Regions from separate parts of the Neobacillus sp. GCM10027624 genome, predicted to be linked through region 1. Evidence: predicted binding sites of a transcription regulator. Region 1 holds the regulator's gene; the other holds the start of a gene.
The links. The regulator Rex, encoded in region 1, represses fermentation and respiration genes when NADH is low (regulators of the CRP and FNR family bind a similar motif). The targets are predictions, from matches to a motif close to TTGTGAAATATTTCACAA.

Region 1 (8,052 bases):
CGAAGGTTAAGACATCATTTCCACTTTGCTTCTCAATTTCAAACGAGAAGGAAGCTGACTTTTCATCCCCCACCGGGCGATCGATTACATCCATCTTTTCTAGTTTTTTCCGTCGACTCTGGGCTCGTTTTGTTGTTGAGGCCCGGGCTAAATTTCGCTGGATAAAATCCTGTAAGTTTGCTATTTCCTGCTGCTGTTTTTCATAAAGCTTCAGGTCACGTTCATAATTTGCCGCTTTTTGTTCAAGGTAAGTACTATAATTGCCAGTATATCTTTGGATTTGCTTTCGAGAAACCTCGTAGACCTGTGTCACGACCTTGTCCAAAAAATAGCGATCATGCGATACAATTAGAATCGCCCCATCGTAACTTTGCAAATATTGCTCCAGCCAGGAGAGGGTATCGATATCTAAATGGTTAGTAGGTTCGTCTAAAATTAAAATATCTGGCTTAGTCAGGAGCAATTTCCCTAAGGCCAAACGGGTTTTTTGACCACCGCTTAAAGAGGCAATCATTAAGGAATAATCAGGGAAATTTAACCCGTGTAACACGGAGCGAATATCCGCCTCATACTGGTATCCACCCTGTTCCTTAAATTTTACCTGAAGCTGGTCATAGTCTTTTAGAATCCGCTCATATTTGCTTGTATCTGCGATTGCAGCAGGGTCAGCCATTTGTTCTTCAAGCTGCCTCAAACTTTTTTCCATCGCGCGCAATGATTCAAATACAGTCAGCATTTCTTCCCAAATGGACAAATTAGACTCTAATCCTGTATTTTGCGCTAAATACCCAATGGTCACTTCTTTTGGCTTGATGATTTCTCCGCCATCATGTGACAGGTGTCCAGCAATAATCTTTAACAACGTCGACTTTCCCGCACCGTTTCGTCCAACTAAAGCGACACGGTCCCGTGTTTGTAATTCTAGTTTTATATTCGATAAAATAAGGTCAGCACCATAATATTTTGCTAATTGATTCACTTGCAATAAAATCATTGTTTTTTCACCTCTATTACATAGAACTAGTGTACCGTATTCCTAGAGTGTCGGCAATAAAACGCAGGCCGCAAAGGGCGCATCTGCCGAAAATGTTGGGAAAATGTTAAAAATATAAGAATGATTCGCTCAAAGTTTCACACACATAGACTGAAAAATAGTGTATGATTTGAAAGGAGGAATTTTTTATATGGCAGAATTTACTCACTTTAATGAAGAGGGCAGAGCGAAAATGGTGGACGTTAGTGATAAACCGGAAACTGCCCGCACCGCATTAGCTCATTCCAGTATTACCGTCAGTAAAGAAATATTTGGTAAAATTACCCACAATGAGATGAAAAAAGGAGATGTCCTGGCAGTCGCACAGGTTGCTGGTATTATGGCGGCCAAAAAGACATGGGACATTATACCGATGTGTCATCCGATTCCATTAACAGGGGTGAATATTTCTTTTTCCTGGGAACCTGATCAGCAAGAGATGTATAAATTAGGTATTGCCGTATCCGTTAAAACAAAAGGGAATACAGGTGTTGAAATGGAAGCGCTAACAGCTGCATCTGCTTGTGCGCTGACCGTTTATGATATGTGTAAAGCAATTGATAAGGGCATGGTGATTGGACCGACTTATTTAGTAGAAAAAACCGGCGGCAAAAACGGCGATTTTAAAAGAACTAATGTTTTTTAAAACATGAACGAAACTATTTATGCGGGGGTGCAGGAGGAATATGACAAACGAAACAATGAAAATTCCACAAGCAACAGCAAAGCGACTACCCTTATATTATCGATTTATTCAAAATCTGTATGCTTCAGGGAAACAAAGAGTTTCCTCAGCAGAATTAAGTGAAGCGGTAAAAGTGGATTCAGCAACAATCCGCAGGGATTTTTCCTATTTTGGCGCCCTTGGGAAAAAAGGTTATGGCTACAATGTGAATTATTTATTGACCTTTTTCCGAAAGACATTGGACCAGGATGAATTAACAAAGGTTGCGTTAATCGGCGTTGGTAATCTTGGAACAGCATTTTTAAACTATAATTTTTTAAAAAATAATAATACAAAAATTACGTGCGCCTTTGATGTAGACCCGAATAAAATGGGTACAACCATCGGTGATGTCCCAGTCTATCATATGGATGATTTGGAGAAGTATATTACAGAGGAAAATATTCAGGTTGCGATTCTAACCGTTCCGGCTCCGGTGGCGCAGATCATTACGGATCGGCTTGTGAGTGCTGAGGTGAAAGGAATCTTAAATTTCACACCCGCCCGTTTAAATATACCATCTTCCATCAGGGTTCATCACATCGACCTTGCTGTAGAGCTTCAATCACTTGTTTACTTTTTAAAGCATTACCCAACAGCGGAAATTGCAGAATAAATTTGAGAATCAACCTTTCCATAAAAATGGGAAGGTTTTTTTATTTGATAAAACAAAGCCACCTTTACAACGTAACAGTGTTATGTTACATTAAGAATAAGAAAGGGGCCATTACAATGAACGAGGAGTTAATATCGAAAAAAGAGTTATTGGAATTAGCAGGAATCTCCTATGGGCAGCTGTATAGGTGGAAACGGAAGGACTTGATCCCGGAGGATTGGTTTATCCGGAAATCAACGTTTACCGGACAGGAAACCTTTTTTCCAAAAGAAAAAATCTTAGATCGAATCAATAAAATTCAAACGATGAAAGAAAATCTATCACTGGATGAACTTGCCGATATGTTTTCTCCCAATATATCTGACTTAAATTTAACTAAAGATGATTTAATAAGGCGTAACATTGTTTCAGAAACGGTTATAAATTTTTACTTAGAGAATGAAAATGGCAGTTTACAATTTAATTTTTCAAGAATGCTTGAAGTGTTTGTGTTAGAAAAGCTGTTGCAATCAGGTCAAATTAATCTCGAAGAAGGAAAAATGGTACTCCAGGTGTTAAAGGATCAAACATCAATGATCAAGCAAAAAAGTGCCGAACTGGTGATTACGAGAAAGTTGGGGGTATCCTCCTGTCTTTTGTTAATCAATACAGAGTCCTTTCATTTTGAACGAGGAATGAAAATTGTTGCTCAGCTGTCGCTAATGGCCTGTATGGAAGAAGTGAAATCGAAATTATTATAAAGGAGAATGGGAATGGAGATGCAAAAAAAGGGGGACCTGGTTATAAATGGCTTCGGGGCATCGAATGGCGGACAGTTTCATCAGGTAACACTCAACGGAAAGGGAACGGTAAACAGCGATGTCGAATGTAAGGGATTTGAATGTAATGGAACAGGGACGGTCAAGGGGAACATCCACACTGAAACGGCCAAAATTAATGGGATGGCCAAAATAGGTGGAACCGTTGCGGCTAAAGACCTTTCTATTGATGGCACTGCAAAGATTGGAAAAAACCTATTAGTTGAAAAACTTAAGGTTTCAGGAAAAGCTTCTGTTGGCGGCAAAGTTAAAGCAGAAGAAATAAAGGTAAAAGGTAAGCTGACAGTGGAAGAGGATTGTGAGGCAGAACTTTTCAATGCTGAATCGATGTTTACGATTGGCGGCCTGTTAAATGCGGATGAAGTGGATATTAAGATTTTTGGAGAGTGCCAGGCGAAGGAAATTGGCGGGCAATCGATTGTTGTGAAATATAAGCCGTCTTGGCTGGGATTATTTAAATCTCTTTTTCAAACTCAATTAAGGGTGGAAATCATTGAGGGTGATACGATCCACCTTGAAAATACGAAGGCTGCGGTAGTGCGGGGAAACCATGTAACCATTGGCCAAAATTGTCAAATTGACGTTGTCGAATATACAGATGAACTTTCTATTGATTCAAGTGCTGTTGTGGGCGAAAGCAAAAAAATGTAATGAGGGGGGATAAGGGAGATGAAAAGTAAAGAAAATCTGATTATTAACGGCTCAGGGAGCTATCCCGGCGGAAGATATGATAAAATCAGTGTCCGAGGCGAGGGTACGATCGTTGATGATGTTGAAGCTTCCGTGTTTAAGGTTTATGGAACAACGGAGGTTGCGGAAAATCTCAAAACAGGTTCGATGAAGGTTTTAGGTGAGGCAGAGGTAAAAGGGAATGCCCAGTTAGAAGATTTGCTGGTAATGGGTACAATGGAAATTGGCGGCAAAGCTTATTTGAAAAAAATAAAAATCCTGGGAACACTTGAGGTTGGAGAAGACCTTAATGGTGATACAGCCAATATTAAAGGCAGTATTGCAGTTGCGGGCGATGTTGAATATGAAACGTTCGATTCAAGTGGCGGGTTTGAAATCAAAGGGTTATTAAATGCTGATACGATTAAAATTTCTTTACGGTTCGGGGAAAGCCGTGCGGAGGAAATCGGCGGCGGGAAAATCACGATAAAAAGAAAAAGAAACTCTCTTTTACCTTTTGTAGGTGAGGAAGGTAGCCTTATAGCAAAGGTGGTTGAAGGAGACGACCTTTATTTAGAAAATACGAAGGCGGAAACTGTGAGAGGAAATACGGTTAAAATTGGCCCCGGCTGTATAATCGGATTGGTAGAGTATAAAGATGATTTTATACAAGATTCAAATGCAACAGTAAAAACGTCGAAGAAGATTTAAAGGAGAATGGGATGGTAGCGAAAAATAGTAAATTAGGATTTGTGGTCGCCGGTCTGCTGCTCGGAATTTTGATGGCTTCAATGGATAATACCATTGTTGTAACGGCAATGCCAACGATTGTCGGCGACCTCGGAGGGCTTGAGAACTTTGTATGGGTGGTATCCGCCTATATGGTAGCGGAGATGGCAGGGATGCCGATATTCGGTAAATTGTCGGATATGTATGGTCGAAAAAGGTTTTTTATCATGGGGTTGATTTTGTTTATGGCTGGTTCGATTTTATGTGGGACAGCAGAAACAATTACCCAACTAAGTGTGTATCGCGCGATTCAGGGAGTCGGCGGCGGTGCACTTGTACCGATTGCGTTTACTATTATGTTTGACTTGTTTCCTCCTGAAAGGCGCGGGAAAATGGGCGGACTGTTCGGAGCAGTTTTTGGTCTCTCCAGTATTTTCGGACCCCTGTTAGGGGCGTATATTACCGACCATATTAGCTGGCATTGGATTTTCTATATCAATTTGCCGCTTGGGATTCTCTCGTTTATTTTTATCATTGCCTTCTATAAGGAATCTCCCATTCATCAAAAGCAGGCAATTGATTGGTGGGGCGCCGTTACATTGATTGGTGCCGTTGTCTGCTTGATGTTTGCTCTTGAGCTTGGGGGACAGAAATATGATTGGAATTCAAGTACGATCATAAGTTTATTTATCGGATTTGCGGTCCTATTTCTCATCTTTTTGTTTGTGGAGACGAGGGCAAAGGATCCAATTATATCGTTCACCATGTTCCGGCATCGCCTTTTTGCCGGTAGTACGCTAGTTGGTTTATTTTATGGAGCTGCATTTATGGCAGCAACTGTTTATATACCAATTTTTGTCCAAGGCGTTTATGGCGGAAGTGCTACAAATTCAGGGTTAATCCTCTTGCCGATGATGCTTGGGTCGGTGGTAACGGCACAAGTCGGTGGTTTTTTAACTACAAAGTTAAGCTACCGCAATATCATGTTTTTATCCGGTGTGATTTTAATAGCAGGGATATTATTATTAAGCACCTTAACCGTTGATACAAGCAGATGGGTACTTACCCTTTATATGGTTATCATTGGTTTTGGGGTGGGATTTTCTTTCTCCGTGTTAAGCATGGCGGCGATTCATCCGTTTGGAATGATGCAGAGGGGCTCTGCAACCTCTACAAGCAACTTTATCCGTTCCTTGGGGATGACGATTGGAATTACGATTTTTGGTACGATTCAGCGGAATAGCTTTAAAGGAAATCTAGAAGATGCTTTTGTTGGAATGGGACCAATGCCAAAAGACGGATTTGGTGATTCACGTGCATTATTGCAAGAGCAGGCACGAAGTCACATACCGCCGCAAATTTTAGAAAAAATCACCGAGGCCCTCTCAAGCTCTATTGTTCAAACCTTTACATGGGCTCTCGTCCCGGCTGGAATAGCGTTTCTTCTCATTTTTACAATGGGGAAAGAACGGATGGTGTTGAAAAAGGAAGTTGGCGCAGAAAGAGAAATTTGAGGAGTAATCGATACGCAGATAAATGGGGGAGGAACGCAGATAAAATGGCGCTTATCGCAGATAAATCGTTGACTATCGCAGATAAAGTTCATCTTATCGCAGATAAAAATTTTCTGCCGGAAAAAAGCTATCGAAATTACTAGTTTATTCAAGGAAAAGTCTATTTTCTATTAAAAAAAGTTGTCCCAAACATAATTTGGGGCAACTTTTTTTATTTTTTCAACTGATCCTTATACTTCATATAAAAGAAAAATAACTTAAGGCTGGAGCCGAAATCAAATGTGGCTAATATGACAAGCAGATAGCTAAAAAATCCCCAGCCATTTTGATTTACATCATGAATGGCGAAATATGTAAATAAACTTCCGAGCAGGAAGTAAATCACGCTGGAAAACAAAGGTGAACGTCTCATAAAAATCCTCCGATAAAGTTTTGCATCGACTCTGCATCCCGGATTAATCTTTCAATATCGTCTTTGTAAGCGGACTGAACAATGACAACCATTGTATTCATTGTCACATGAGCAAAAATCGGTACTAAGATATGTTTTGTTTTTACATAAAGAAAAGCGAAAGTAAAGCCCATTGCGGAATAAAGGAGAATATGCTCCAGTTCCATATGCGCTAAAGCAAAAATAACCGAGCTAATGATGGCCGATATAAAAAAGTTAAAACGTTTATGCAATGTGCCAAAAAGAATCTTTCGAAACACTATTTCTTCAAGAATCGGGCCGAAAATAGAACTGACCAGGATGGCAAGCGGGAACTCCTCAATAATATGGATAATATCCTTTGTGTTCTCTGAGCCCATTTCGACACCAATCAACCGTTCAATATTTGCTGCGATCGCTTGCGCAAAGAGTGCTAAGAAGACACCAAAAAATGCCCAAATAATCGAGAGACCCAAAGAGGTTCCTCTTTCGTTCCTATTGTTCCTCATTTCTTTCCGTAAAATAATAAGCGTAATAATAAGTGCTAAGGTAAAGCTGATCACCAGCCAAACGGGGACTGCAAGCCTCCCGTTGATCCCGGATAATTTAAAGCCGTACATTAGTAATGGGACTCCTGCAAGACTTGAAAACTGCATGGCAATATAAACAATTAAGATTATCCAATATTCCCGTTTCAACTAATTCTCTCCTTTTAACATCCACTCAAAGATTTTCTGTGTATTCTTCATTCTACTCTTAAAACCAGTCTTGTTTCAATTTAGAAACTTTTTAAAAAGAAATGTATAGATTTCCATTGGTATCATATACTTGTAAGGTTGTACAAAAAAGCTTTCATTTTTATATTTTTTTATGAAAAAATATATACATCAAACTTGCAAAAGATTGTCAAATTCATTATTATAATAATTGTGTTAGCACTCATGTATGAGGAGTGCTAATAATGTCAGAATTACATATATTTTTGAGGAGGTTGTTTGATTTGTTAAGACCATTAGGTGATCGCATTGTCATTGAGCTTGTTGAATCAGAAGAAAAAACTGCAAGCGGTATTGTTTTACCAGACTCAGCTAAAGAAAAGCCTCAGGAAGGAAAAGTTGTTGCCGTAGGTACTGGCCGTGTGCTTGAAAATGGCGAGCGTGTAGCACTTGAAGTTTCTGTAGGCGATCGTATTATCTTCTCAAAGTATGCTGGTACAGAAGTGAAATACCAGGGTACAGAATATTTATTACTACGTGAAAGCGATGTCCTTGCTGTTATCGGCGAATAAGGAAAATTAAAAAATATAAGTTTTAAAAATTTAGAGGAGGTTTTTTGAACAATGGCTAAAGAGATTATGTTTAGTGAAGAAGCGCGCCGCGCAATGCTTCGTGGTGTAGATACACTTGCAAATGCAGTAAAAGTAACTCTTGGACCTAAAGGACGCAACGTGGTACTTGAGAAAAAATTTGGTTCACCTTTAATCACCAATGACGGTGTAACCATCGCTAAAGAAATCGAA
Region 2 (8,052 bases), on a different contig from region 1:
GTATCGGATTGTTACTATTTTTAATTTATTTGACGGCTTTCGTGGACCGTTCCAATATTGGAATGGCCGCCCCATTAATGGTTAAATCCCTTGGACTATCCACCGCCAGTGTCGGCGTGTTACTTTCCGGTTTCTTTTGGGGATACGTCATTACCCAAATACCAGGAGGGTGGGTTGCCGGTAAGTTCAGTGCTAAATCGCTGATTGTCTTTGCCTTAATTATTTGGGGAGTAGCCGCGGTCCTCACGGGTGTCGTTCATAGCTTTGCTGCTCTGATGGCCGTCCGCTTTATCATGGGATTGGCTGAAGGGGTTGTATGGCCAGCGTTTTCAATTTATTTCGTCAACTGGTATCCGGATGAAGAAAGGGCCAGGGCCATCAACTTTTCAGAAATGTCGCTTCCGATCTCTTCGATCATCATGTCTCCTTTAGCGGGCTGGATGATTCATACCTGGAATTATGAAATGATGTTTATTTTACAAGGGATTCCTCCATTGATTTTAGCGGTTGTTTTCTACTTCTTGGCCCCGGACTCTCCGGCCAAGGACCGCAGGCTCTCTAAGGAAGAGCGAGATTATCTGCTAGAGAATAAGTCAACCGCAGTGAAAGAGAAGGGTTCACTTTTAGAAGTGATTAGTAATCCGAAAATTTGGGTGTTTTCGATTATTTATTTCCTTTGGATCACGGGACTGTATAGCTTCGGTCTATGGATGCCGAGTCTGATGAAACAGTTAAGCAGCATGGGAATTCAGGCGATTGGCTTTCTTTCGGCGATTCCATTTATCCTTGCCGCCATCGCCATGTACGTCAATGCAAGTTGGTCTGATCGCCATGGCGGGAACCGAAGCTTATTTGTAGCCATTCCTTTACTTATCGGAGGACTAGCTCTGATTATTGAACATTTTATTGGGTTTAGTCTTGTTGCCAACCTTATTGTGCTATGCGTCGCCGGTATCGGCATTTACGCCGCCATGGGACCATGGTGGGCATGGGCGATGTCCTTTGTACCGCGTGATCAAGCAGGGACGGCTAATGGTCTGATCAATCTGTGCGGGAATTTCGGGGGAATCGTGGGCCCGATTGTTGTCGGTGCGGTCGCTCATGATGGGAATTTGATCAATGGTTTTTATATCTTAGGTTTTGCGATGGTCGTGGGTGCGCTCCTTGCCGCCTTTGTTGCAGGGCGCTTTAGAGTAAACCATTCAACAGAACAGGAAACAAGCGGGAAACCAGTTCAGGTGTAAGGAATAAAGAGAAGATATTATAAAAAGCGTGCCTTGTCTTTGGGCACGCTATTTTTATTGAAGGTGACTAGTTTAACACACCGCCTTTAAACCTCAGTCTACTTAATCGAGCTTGTCCCCATTGTGGAGGAGTAGCAATTGATGAAGACTATTATATGATTGTGTTGATCTTCTTTTTAAAGAGTTTGCGGAGTTTTTTTAATTTACATTTGTATCAGGTTTTTTCTTCCTATTTCGAAAGAATGCGATTAGCAGTAAGATGCTTGGAATGATTATTTCAAAAGGCCAATTTAAACTGATTATAATAAATTCTAGTCCTTTAATAAACTCAGCAAATGACGATGCAATGGTTAGAGATGAAAACAAAACAATCAATCCAATTGGAAACATTAGCTTTTCCATTTTTTTATACTGAAATAGATCCGCTGTAGCTGTTACTGCAGCATAAAAATACAGTGATATTTTAAAAAAACCTCCAATGATTAGGTAGAGCAAAAAAAGAACATCGAGCCGCTCGATAAAATTTGCAAGTTGAATTCTTGAAACGGTAGTTAGCAATGGAAAGTTTGAGCGGGTATATAATTCTGGACCAATGGTTGAAATCGTAATAATCACAGTAATGGTAATATTAATCCCACTTAAAATCATCCCGCCAATACAAACAAATTTTATCTTCTTCGGTTCATTCACAAGCGGGAATATCATCGTGAAAACCAGCATTTCTCCAAAAGGAAATGGAAATGTTTCATGGAGAACCGTTTTTAATACTGGTTTCCAGCCATTTTCAAGAATAGGTTTAAGAAATTCAAAATGGATTAACCCGGAAAAAATAATTAACAAGAATCCTATTATGGCCATAAAATATACAATGCCAAAATAAAGCTGCCCCACTCTTGCGATTACTTCTAAACCTTTATGAATGCCATAGATTATGGTCAGAACCATCAATGTATTGATGATGAATAATGGCGTATTTGTATAAACAGTCGTTACCAATAGTTCCCCAAAATCTCGTAATATTCTTGCGTCAAGATAGATAAAATAGATGATATAGAAAAAGGCTATAATCCGGCCTGGCCATTTTCCGACAATTTTCTGTATATAGCTGGTTAGAATTAATTCTGGATAAAAAAGAAACAGACGATAGAAAACAAAGAAGGCGACCAAGCCACCACCTAACCCTAATAATACGGCAATCCATGCATCCTGTTTTGCATTTGCTCCTAGACCAAAGAGGATTGAACTACCCATTTCAAATAAAAATACGAGTACGAAAAGCTGGGATGCGCTTATTTTAATCTTATTCATTTACTATGTTCCCCTTTGCTAAGGGTGATTTTGTTAAGGAATCCTCCAACGGATTCACGCGTATTCCTACAAGCGATACATAGGAACCAACACATTTACTTGAAGCTCAGGAAATTAATTGTTCCAATTGAAGATGTTGGGTACGTTTGGTGGATAACTTCCCGGATGCCAAACACATTACCTTTTTCCTCTGTGCTGCTCTCTTCAAATAATTAGCCTAGTATTAGGTAGGTTGTCCAAAAAAATCCAAATTATCCAAAACTCCCAGTGCAACGATTGGCGATTAAAATCCATCTGCCTTATTTGGCGGTTTTTCTTATTGAAGTAACGTGGTAGTGGAAGAAGGAATCCCTTTTTATACCTCCTGTTATATCTAAAATTTTCAAACCCTCTTTCAAGAACTACAATATAATGTAATAAAATGGTATTAAATGTTTGTTGGTGTAAATAGCGTAACAATGGGGAATGGTATGTTTTTCTTTAATAAAGAAGAAATTTCCATTGGATATTCAATGGAAAAATTATTAAAGGTAAGAGGAATTTAAGAAAGTAAGGGCATTAAATATACCTACAAGGTTATAAACCGTTCGAGTCAATGGTTGGACATGGTACAACAATAGGAAACTTTGGAAGTGCTGGAATGAACAGTAAATATGAAACTCAATATATCGTTTCTGTTAAGAAAAAAGACTGAGAGAACGCAAAATATTGGGTTAATACTGTTTTACACCCATAGGAGAATGTATCTTGTTAACCTAAAGGGGCGGGATAGTTGAAGAAGATCTTTCAACGAAAAGGACATTCCTTGTAGTATAGAAATGTCCTTTTTTACTGTTTTGTTAGAATTTAAAGTTTAGAACCATCTTATTGGTTTCACCTGTAAACCTATAGTTATAAGACCCTTTCAAGCCTTCTAAGTCACCGGTAGCTTTGATGATTGTTGCTGGAGAATCTAGATTTCCCTTATCAAATATTCCTTGCTCTACAGCAGTAAATGTGCCCTGTTTTCCCTTGTAAGTTCCTTCAAAATGGAGAAATCCTGAAATTTTAGAAGTGGCTAAGTGACCATCATCTATAGTAGAGTCTATATAAAATAATAAATATTCAACAAAAGCTTTTCCTGTTAATTCACCCTCAATATCATATTCGACATGGGCAATATTTATAGGAAATTCTTTTCTAGTGTCCTCTATTGGCTTTTCATTCCATTTGCTTACTGTAAATGTTACCTCCATGGTAAATCTCCCTTCATTATTAAATAGTAATTCACCTCCAGTATAATATCCAAAAAGTACCATTATCAATAATAGAATAGGATTACTTTTTATTAAATTTTCTTTACTGACTTTGTGAAATAATACACTTAAACTAATGGGTGCTTCGTATTATAAGGTTAACCAGTTTTTACTGGTTGACCTTTTTTAATAGAATTTATTATATCAGTAGCCAGAGTAGGACGTACGGGTGCGTGGGACAAAGATCCCGTCAACTAAACTATCTGCTCCCTACTTGGAGAATCATGTTTGAGGCTGGTTGGGACAAAGATCTCGTATAACAAGCAAAGCTATGATACTGCATGGAGGAAAAGGGGTTACTGGAAAATAAATGGAGAGGAGAGGTAAAAAATGAATCCAGTAGTTGGTCTGGATGTTTCAAAAGGGAAAGTCAGATTCAAGCATTTTTAGTATAGCATTTATCTTTATAGAATTTTAATGAAAAATATTGATATCCTATTAGCTGGTTTAGTTGAAGAAGAATGAGGAACCTGGACAAATGAGGGTTCCCCTAATTACTTATAAAAATTCCATTTAAATTTAACAGAGCCTAAAATTTAAATTCTGTCCCATTTTCTATATAGATTGTGTTTTGTAATCCGGTTTGGTTTACCAAATATTCAAAAACATCTTTTGCTGTTGCTCTGATTATCTCGCTCAGACCTAAGTTGTCAAACGTGCGCGCATAGCAGCGGATAATCAACGTATCATTTTCCTTTAACAAATGATAATAGACGGTTTCCTTATGTGTTTTCGAAAAACAGTTGATAAATAGATATTCACCTGTTGGTTCGATTCCTTTTAACAAAAGTTCTTTTCGAACTATTCGTTTTAATTCCACGATTTGTATCTCTGATAAATTTATTCTCATACCAGCTCACCATCTTATTTATTGATCAGCATTCCACCTTTATTATTATACGAGAAAGCGAGACCACTAGTCACAAAAGATTGTGATAGCTGCGGCGGTCCCTTTTGTTTTTAGACTAGCTTGGCAGGTTAGTTGAATAACAAGGAAATTTAAACCATTATGTTGAATTTAGTAATAATATATATTTTGGGAGGATTTTCCTTTTTGAGAACAATGGTGTAATTTGATTTTGGGTGTTTTAGTCTTATTTGTAGTCATATTAATTTATGCAAAGGGGATTTAATTATTGTTCAACGGGTGCTTTCCTTGAAGAAAGGGCTGGCAACAGGTCAGCCTGTTTCTTATTCAGCTAACTGGGCCATTCCATTACTGATAGGAGGACTAGCTCTCATTATTGAACATTTTATGCTTTGTATGCGCAAGAAATTAACCTTGTAAAAGCCGCCAGTACGTTCTTTATTCTTTATGCGGGCTTAATGTTTGTATTCCGGCCATTTACAGGGGTATGGGCTGACCGTTACGGGGCAAACAAAATTGTATATCCTTGTATTATTTTATTTGCAATTGGGATGGTTATGCTCTCATTGCCTCAAACAGCAGTGATTATGATTTTGGCAGGTGCAATCATTGGAATTGGGTATGGCTCTGTTACACCAATACTTCAAACACAGGTTATTAGTTCTGTTGAACAACATCGTGTAGGAATCGCCAATTCGTTGTTTTTCAATTCAATGGATTTAGGAATGGCCATTGGTGCATTTGTGCTGGGAATTTTGGCGAAATCATTCGGATATAGCAGTGTTTTTATCGCTGGTATCATTCTAATTGTCGCAGGAGGATTAGCTTACTTCGCTTTAGCGGGCGGCAAGAAAAATCGGGATCGCCATGCTGTCGAAGAGTATAATTAAAGTAGCCGGCAGGTTTGTAGGGATTATAAGCCGAGGAGACATTGTCCATAATTTATCAAAATCAATATTTAGTTAAAGGGATTTCTTACTATTTTGACAGGCATCTCGAATGGCTTGGACCTCGGCGTGAGTAGTGGGATCATACCGAGGCCGTTACTTCATTCCGACCTGTCCCAATGAAACTTCCCGTCTTTCACAACAATCGCCCCCCAAAGGGTCCCCCGTGACTAGTAAGCACATTCTGAAGTGCGATCTCAATGGCTTTTTCCATAAAAGGAAAATCTGACATAACCACCACTTCTATCTTATATATTAAAGTAAACCTTTGATTCATACACTTCGCCAGGGGATAAAAGGGGGCAATCTTGAATTATTTATTAATATCACAACCCGGAAATGGAGTTCCTACACCTTTTACTTTCCTTAATTATTATATAAATGCCTCCTTATTTTTCACTTGTTGTCAGATTATCTGATCAATTATTTCTAAAATAACCGCGTTAAAATTCTTCACATATGACTCCTTATTGAAATCATTTTCAGGTCAGAGCACTAATCTATTCTTTTCTCAAGATTCTCAGCCTTTTGCAAATAATATGTAAGATTATATGACACTAATGTGGATGATCGATCGTCATTTGGCTATTATAGGAAAAAACTTTGAAAAGGTGAATGTCAGTCATGAGTAGGCTGGGGGCAGCCTTGTTTCATTCTCCAACTGTTTGAGAGCCTGAACAGTTGGAATTAGCCTAGAATTAAAGCGGCAATATGTAGGGGGTGAATGCTCGCTTTATTGCTAGCCCAAGCATAAAGAAAAGGAGATGAATGATATAGGAAGGTTAACATTACAGAAAGTTAATCAAATGAACAAAGAAGAGTTTGTTAACACCTTTGGCTGGATATTTGAACACTCCCCATGGGTGGCAGAGAAAGCTTGGGATCGTCTGCCTTTTCAATCCAGTAAGGAACTCTTTCAAGCCATGATCGCAGTGGTCCAAAATGCAGAGGACCCTTTGCAAGTAGCCCTGCTCCGTTCCCATCCCGATCTCGGAACCAAATTAAAAATGTCGGAGGTTTCTCAAAAAGAACAAGCAGGTGTCGGCTTAAATAAACTTTCTATGGGTGAATACGAGGAGTTTGTTTCGCTTAATCAAAGATATGTTAAGAAATTTGGGTTTCCTTTTATCATGGCGGTTAAGGGACAAAACAAAGATTCACTTCTTTCAGCGATGAAAGAACGGGTGGACAGTGACTATGAGGTTGAATGTATTACTGCAATAAATGAGGTTTATAAAATCGCCGGGTTCCGTCTAAACGATATCTTTGAAAAAGGAGATGCGTAAATGCAAAGGATCATGAGTTATGGAAAAGAAGCGGTTTGGGTTTATCGTACCTATGCAAAACCACTTACAACGGTTCGGTCCATCCCTGAATCAGCCTTTACGGGGCGCGAGAATATTCTTTTTGGAATGAATGTAAAGGTGGCAGTGGAGGGAGATGCGTTTCTTTCCTCCTTTACAGAAGGCGACAATACGGTAGTTGTCGCAACCGATTCGATGAAAAATTTTATTCTCAAGCATGCTGGGGATTATCAGGGGGCAACTCAAGAAGGATTTTTGGAATTTGTCGGTCGCCGCTTTCTTGAAAAGTATCCGCAAATGACTTGCGTCAAGATGTCCGGCGAGCAAATTCCCTTTGAAGAGCTTCCCGTTCCAACCAAGGATCGTTTCGAGCCAAGTCCTTTGGTGTTTCGTTATTCTTTAAATGAGCAGGCTTGTGCATCTGTTGAAATGAAACGAACGAAGGAGGGAATCACTACAACAGACCAAATAAGCAGTTTAAAATGGCTTAAACTTATAAAGGTGAGGGGAAGTTCTTTTTACGGATACGTGAAGGATGAATATACGACGCTGCCAGAATCCTATGACCGTCCGCTATTTATCTATTTAAATATTGATTGGCGTTATAACGATATGGAGGATGCCAAAGGAAATACACAGGAAGGATACGTGGCAGCCGAGCAGGTAAGAGATATTGCCTGTACCATTTTTCATGAAGACAACTCTCCTTCCATCCAAAATCTTATTTATCGGATCGGTAAAAGGATACTGCAGCGTTTCCCGCAATTAGTAGAGGTTCGCTTCGAGTCCAATAACAGGACATGGGAAACCGTTTTAGATGATATTCCAGCATCAGAACAAGGAAAAGTATTCACTGAGCCACGCCCGCCTTTTGGCTTTCAACAATTTTCACTGACACGCGATGACGTGGAGAATACTGGGGAGTCAGGAGAATGACAGGAAAGCTGACAACCCATGTTCTGGATTTGAGCATAGGAAGGCCAGCAAGCGGGGTTTTAGTGGAATTATGGCTGGTGGGGGAGGATCATCAGTTTGAGTTGTTACAGAATCGCTATACAAATGAAGATGGAAGAGTAAACCAGCCGC

Region 2: ACFQZ9_RS02950 (DUF3224 domain-containing protein) is a predicted target of Rex. The motif match lies at 3,900-3,917, and genes of this name have one in related genera.

Annotation. Positions count from the first base shown of each region.
Region 1 covers NZ_JBHTHD010000020.1:4,822-12,873, forward strand. Annotated here, with positions in the region: gene ACFQZ9_RS26095 (ABC-F family ATP-binding cassette domain-containing protein) at 1-994, opposite strand, end outside; gene moaC (cyclic pyranopterin monophosphate synthase MoaC) at 1,185-1,679, shown strand; gene ACFQZ9_RS26105 (redox-sensing transcriptional repressor Rex) at 1,720-2,373, shown strand; gene ACFQZ9_RS26110 (YhbD family protein) at 2,490-3,113, shown strand; gene ACFQZ9_RS26115 (polymer-forming cytoskeletal protein) at 3,126-3,842, shown strand; gene ACFQZ9_RS26120 (cytoplasmic protein) at 3,861-4,571, shown strand; gene ACFQZ9_RS26125 (MDR family MFS transporter) at 4,583-6,103, shown strand; gene ACFQZ9_RS26130 (YdiK family protein) at 6,315-6,515, opposite strand; gene ACFQZ9_RS26135 (CPBP family intramembrane glutamic endopeptidase) at 6,512-7,231, opposite strand; gene groES (co-chaperone GroES) at 7,534-7,821, shown strand; gene groL (chaperonin GroEL) at 7,873-8,052, shown strand, end outside.
Region 2 covers NZ_JBHTHD010000002.1:597,733-605,784, reverse strand. Annotated here, with positions in the region: gene ACFQZ9_RS02960 (MFS transporter) at 1-1,244, shown strand, start outside; gene ACFQZ9_RS02955 (GerAB/ArcD/ProY family transporter) at 1,443-2,552, opposite strand; gene ACFQZ9_RS02950 (DUF3224 domain-containing protein) at 3,392-3,787, opposite strand; gene ACFQZ9_RS02945 (hypothetical protein) at 4,377-4,697, opposite strand; gene ACFQZ9_RS02940 (hypothetical protein) at 5,004-5,135, shown strand; gene ACFQZ9_RS02935 (MFS transporter) at 5,108-5,605, shown strand; gene uraD (2-oxo-4-hydroxy-4-carboxy-5-ureidoimidazoline decarboxylase) at 6,469-6,948, shown strand; gene pucL (factor-independent urate hydroxylase) at 6,949-7,902, shown strand; gene uraH (hydroxyisourate hydrolase) at 7,899-8,052, shown strand, end outside.